Paraglaciecola psychrophila 170: one gene and its partner. The protein of the gene in region 1 interacts with the protein of each later gene in a pairwise test. Links are inferred from orthologs where the notes say so. Each region holds a gene or a part of one and is shown on either strand. Other genes may lie near its edges.

Evidence for each region.
Region 2: the proteins of C427_RS03235 (region 1) and lepA interact in binary tests that used the Escherichia coli proteins (3 or more experiments, as listed by UniProt). The link is inferred for Paraglaciecola psychrophila 170 from one-to-one orthologs.

What each region holds. Positions count from the first base shown.
Region 1 is NC_020514.1:724,892-727,773, forward strand. Bases 42-2,881 are described here. They hold C427_RS03235 (zinc transporter ZntB), read right to left. Parts: upstream 2,019-2,881; coding sequence 1,065-2,018; downstream 42-1,064. Other genes in these bases: C427_RS03225 (methylamine utilization protein), read right to left, coding at 42-388; C427_RS03230 (hypothetical protein), read right to left, coding at 517-1,083; C427_RS03240 (MlaC/ttg2D family ABC transporter substrate-binding protein), read right to left, coding at 2,088-2,708. Also shown: more of C427_RS03225, read right to left, coding at 1-41. UniProt on the Escherichia coli protein: Zinc transporter. Acts as a Zn(2+):proton symporter, which likely mediates zinc ion uptake. Purified ZntB reconstituted in liposomes also binds and transports Cd(2+), Ni(2+) and Co(2+).
Region 2 is NC_020514.1:3,672,582-3,675,603, forward strand. What follows is about bases 2-2,981. They hold lepA (translation elongation factor 4), read right to left. Parts: upstream 2,400-2,981; coding sequence 603-2,399; downstream 2-602. Other genes in these bases: lepB (signal peptidase I), read right to left, coding at 2-602; C427_RS16115 (SoxR reducing system RseC family protein), read right to left, coding at 2,572-2,981. Also shown: more of lepB, read right to left, coding at 1-1; more of C427_RS16115, read right to left, coding at 2,982-3,022. UniProt on the Escherichia coli protein: Required for accurate and efficient protein synthesis under certain stress conditions. May act as a fidelity factor of the translation reaction, by catalyzing a one-codon backward translocation of tRNAs on improperly translocated ribosomes.

The DNA.
Region 1 (2,882 bases):
CAACAATGCCGGTTTGATCAAATGTGAGTTGTTTTGATTCGCCACCTTTAAACATTTTAAATTCAAAAGACTTCGGCTTAGAAAAACTATAAAGGTGGTGGCGAATATCGTCACTATTTGGAAAAGAAACAGTTTGGTTTTTCTGTACTACCAGCACCAGAGGAGCAAACTGTTTATCGATTTGATCCATTATCACAACGCTGGGTTTAACGTTAAAAGCTTCTGATGTTGTGAAGCTAATCACTACATTTTCTATAGGGTTACCAAACTGGTCACTAATTTGTACCGATTCAGCTAATGCAAATGGGCATATAAACGTTATAAAGATACAAGCCCATAAATTGTTTACCCTCTTAATAAACATAAGACCAGATGTGTTGATTTTCATACTACTCAATTCTTGTTGTTGTCTTCATTACATAGGACTTGTGAACTTGCACAAATATTTCAATATATTTAACTTAACAGAGTTTGATTCTTGGGTACTTTGTGACCTAGCTAAACATTCCAATCTGACTAATGCCAAATAAAACGTAGTTGATTCAAGAATATTTCAATTTGGTCAGCAGGCCGTCTAGGTGAAAGTGTGTTTATTTCAGTTAGATTAAACAACACAATATTGTCAAAATCATTGATAAGGCTTTGTTTAATCATTTTTATTGTTGGTTGCGAGTCGGAATAAGAATCATGTTCAATTTTAAAACTATCTAGCAGCAGCTTTTCAAACTGATATGACTCTGAAAATTGGTCGTATTGCATAACACCAGTAAACACTAGCTTCGCGATTAAAATCTGTTGTGCACTATTAGCCGTTACTGTCATTCGTAATTTAATCGATTGATCCAGTGTATCTATGCGGATCTTTGCATCAGAAAAAGTGGCCTCGGTACCTTGAAATGACTTATCAATAGGAAACTGCAGTGCTAAATATCGGTCAATCGTTTTAGCTTTTACAAGTTGAAAGGATTTTTCCACTTGAGAAAAAGCTGGTGGGTTGAACATACTGCAAAGTCCAAGTACCAAAATCATCTGTTTTATCACACGCTTTGCTCCCAATAAAATACTTAAAACCACTTTTTCCATAACATGCTTATCAGCAATATTATGGCTACGGTAAGCATAGCCATTGCCAAATAGAAAAAAGCATTAGGCTCTTCAGTACCGGGTAATCCAGCCACATTCATTCCAAATACCCCAGTTAAAAAGGATAAAGGTAAAAATATTGCTGTAACCAAGGAAAGCACATACATGCGCATCCCTTGTTGTTCAGCAATACGATTGCGTAGTTCATCTTGTAAAACCATAGCACGCTCTTTAGCTAGCTCTAAATCTTCGACGTAGCGAGTCATACGGTCAGTCTGGTCTCGCAACTCAAAGGCTTGTTGTTGGTTTAGTGATTTATTAAAGCGATAAATGGCGTCAAGTGCATCTCGTTGTGGCGTTAAATAGCGGCGTATTGCAGCGGCTTGTCTGCGTACCATTGACAGCTTAATTCTGTCTTGTTTTTCAGACTTGTCTAAGGCTTCAAACTCCGTTAGTTCTTCATCCAATACATCCACTGTCTCGCTGATTCTATCGGCAATTTTAGTGATGATTTTTAAGGTTAAGTCCATTGGCGAGCTAGGAATAGTGCCATTTTCTAGTTCTTGTTTTACGTCTTGTAGCGACAGTAATTTGCGATCTTTTCGTCTAGCAGAAATCACCATATTATCGCTGACCCATAATCGCAACGACACCATATCTTCAGGGGCCGCATCAGGATTACGATTAATGCCACGAAGATACACCAACATTCCATCACCTAACTGCATTGCTTTAGGGCGCGTTTCAGTTGTACACAGCGCGTCTATAATTTCATTTTTTAAACCTAAATAGTGTAAACACTCTTTAGAGTCTGGTGCATCCGCTTGAATATGAAACCATGTAAAGCCAGAAACAACCGTCGTGTCATAATGATGCTCATTTGTGGGTGAAATAATCGTTACGCTGTTGACTATATTCAATGCATGTGAATACACAATATTGAATAATGTTCCGAGGGTGACTCTACCACCTCAGTAAATATTCAGAGAGGTGTTTAACTGTGATTACTTAGCTGCTTTAGAATGTTTCACACTTTTTTCTTGCATGAATTCTATAACAGAATCAATACCTTTTTGCCTGATCATTGGCGCAAATTCAGCCCGCTTTGACTGTACCATGCTTATTCCTTCAGCCACTAGGTCAAACGCTTTCCATTGGTTGTCTTTATTACGACGTACTTGGAAAGTAATATTGATATCTGGTTTGCCCGTTTCCTTGATAAGTGCTTTTACAGATACAGTTTTTTTACTCTCAGTAGGTCTAGATGGCTCAAATTCAACAACTTGGTTGGTGTAACTACTTAACGAATTGGAGTAAGTGGTCAACAAGTACAATCTAAATTGCTCAAAAAACAGCTCTAACTTTTCACGGGGGATATCTTTTGCTTGAGTACCCAAAACACTAAGAGCTGCATAAACATGATCGACATTGGGCATTAACTGTTGTTCTACAATTTGTTTCAAGGCTCGAGGATCATTTTTTATTATGACTTGCTCTTGTTTCATCTTAGCGAAAGTGGCAGATGCAACGTCTTTAACAAACACATAAGGATCGTCCGATTGTATTCCTAAAGCATTAAAACTAATCGTTAGCATCAACATAACTAGTTTTATTGATTTTAACATTGGGTAAATCTCCAAGGGTATGCCCTAGTATTTATATTGCCCAACATTATACTATTGGTTTGTTCTGACTAGTATCTAAATGAGAAAGAATTGTTCCTTCAATTAATGAGAAAAAACATTGGCTGTAATTAATCTAAGTAAAAAAAATAATTTTAGTAGTTTGGTGTATTGGTT
Region 2 (3,022 bases), 2.9 Mb from region 1 along the record:
TGCTCTGTATATTTTTCTAGTGGTGCAAACTGTTGATAGGCTTCCCCTCGACTCTCAAACTTTAAATCTAGTGTCTGAAATGGCTGGCAATTTTCTGGAGTATCGCAAGCAGGTTTAATTTGAAGCTGTTTGTTCCGATAAATAACAGTATCGCCAGGCAGGCCTACTACACGTTTTATATAATCTAATTGTGGCTGTGGTGGAAACTTAAAGACTACAACATCACCGCGTTTAGGCTCACCAATATTTACAAGTTGGTTCCGCATTACTGGGTCTTTTAGTCCGTAAGTAAACTTTTCAACTAGTATAAAATCCCCAACTAATAACGTCGGCATCATTGAGCCAGATGGGATTTGAAAAGGTTCATACAAGAATGAACGCAACACCATGACAAAAGCGATAACAGGAAAAATCTGTTGGGCGGTATCGACTATCCATGGTAATTGTGCATCCTGATCTAAAGCCGATGTTGTGCCAACTGGGCCGGTAGCAATCGCCATTCTCTCACGACGCTTTGAAGCAAACATTAAGCTATCGACCAACCAAATCAATCCCGAAGCAAAGGTGAGTATAACCAAAAATATTGAAAAATAATTAGCCATCTATTTGCCTACCTTAAGCAATGCTAAGAAGGCTTCTTGAGGTAGTTCTACGTTACCTACTGACTTCATACGTTTTTTTCCATCCTTTTGTTTCTGCAAGAGTTTTTTCTTACGACTAATATCACCGCCATAACACTTGGCGGTCACATTTTTACGTAATTGCTTAATGGTACTGCGAGCGATTATCTGATTTCCAATAGCCGCTTGGATAGCAATATCAAACATTTGTCTTGGGATAAGCTCTTGAAGTTTTTCTACTAACTGCCGACCACGAGTCACGGCGTGATCTTTGTGCGTGATCATCGCTAGTGCGTCTACACGCTCGCCATTAATCAAAATATCTAAGCGTGACATTTCAGCCGTTTGGAAACGTTTGAAATTGTAATCAAGAGATGCAAAACCTCGACTGGTTGACTTAAGTTTATCGAAAAAGTCCATCACCACTTCGGCCATCGGCAAATCGTAACTCACAGCTACTTGTTTACCGTGATAAGTCATACTGGTTTGCATGCCACGTTTTTCTACGCACAAAGTAATAACATTACCAAGAAATTGCTGCGGCACTAAAATATGTGCTTCAACTATCGGTTCGTGAATCTCTTCAATGTCATTCACAGCAGGTAATTTTGAAGGGTTATCTACATAGATAGTTTCCCCCTCTTTGGTGACCACTTCATACACCACGGTAGGCGCAGTGGTAATCAAATCCAGATTATATTCACGCTCCAAACGTTCTTGGATGATTTCCATATGTAACATACCGAGGAAACCAATACGAAAACCAAAACCTAGTGCAGATGAACTTTCTGGCTCAAAAAACAGAGATGCATCATTGAGACTTAATTTTGCTAATGCATCACGAAAGTCTTCATAGTCATCAGAACTAATAGGAAACAGGCCTGCGTATACTTGAGGCTTGACCTTTTTAAAGCCCGGAAGAGCTTCAGTTGCAGGGCGCTTCGCTAAAGTAATAGTGTCCCCTACTGGAGCCCCATTAATTTCTTTAATACCAGCAATGACAAATCCTACTTCACCGGCTCTTAACACCCCTGTATCTTTTGCTTTAGGTGTGAATATACCCACTTTATCAGCTTGATGAATGCCACCCGTTGTCATAATTTTGATTTTATCGTTCTTATGTAACTCACCTTGCATAATTCGCACAAGAGATACAACACCCTGATAATTATCAAACCAAGAATCAACAATTAAAGCTTTTAAAGGCGCATCTATCTCACCTTCAGGAGGCGGGATTTGACGAACAATAACCTCTAGTACATCTTCTATTCCAATACCTGTTTTGGCAGAACAGCGGACTGCATCGAGAGCGTCGATACCTACTATATCTTCTATTTCTTCAGCGACACGGTCGGGTTCAGCTTGTGGCAAATCAATCTTATTAATGATGGGCACCACTTCCATATTCAAATCAATAGCGGTATAACAATTTGCCAAGGTCTGCGCTTCAACCCCTTGACCAGCATCAACAACCAGAAGAGCACCTTCACAGGCTGCAAGTGAACGAGACACTTCATAAGAGAAGTCCACGTGTCCAGGCGTATCGATAAAATTTAATTGATAAGTCTGACCATCTTTTGCGGTGTAGTTAAGCGTGACACTTTGCGCTTTAATTGTAATGCCACGCTCTTTCTCAATATCCATTGAGTCGAGGACTTGTTCAGACATTTCTCTGCTGGTCAATCCTCCACAATGTTGGATCAAGCGATCAGAAAGAGTTGATTTACCGTGGTCTATATGAGCAATAATTGAGAAGTTACGTATGTGCTTATGTTGCATAAAGTTTTAGAAAATCACCAAGTGGTTTTGTTTCCAAGCAACTAGTAAAACAAACATCGGCTGCTAGAGTATGGGACAAAAAATTAAATAGAGAGGAATTTTACAGTTTTATCAATCACTTTGCGACACAACATGAGTATTGTTTGTTGGTTATTGTGATAGAAAGTGAAACTTATACTTGTTTAACTTGGATATTATCAATTTCTAAAGGAAAAACTTTTAGGATACGAGGGTGAAATTCCCCCTGATCAGAATTACATAAAAAACGACGCACAAATCTAAAAGTCAAATAGCTGCAAATAACCGAGAATAAAATCAACCATCTTTCTGACATCAGTCCAAGTAGGGGAAAGACGCTTTGTCCAACAAGTGCAGACAAAATAAGGGCAAATAAAGGTAGACAATAAACCATCGCGGATGCTTTAAGCAGATTTTCTTCTGGGATACCTAAACTAACTTTTTGCCCCACTTCAACTATCTCATTCAATCTAAATCGTAAAGTTTCTCGCTTTGATGCAAAAACTTTTGCTATTGCTCCTGTTCCGCAGTTGGACTGAGCTTCACAACTTCCACAAGTTGACTTAATTTGTGTTTCAACGATGACAACTTGTTGAAAGTCGTGT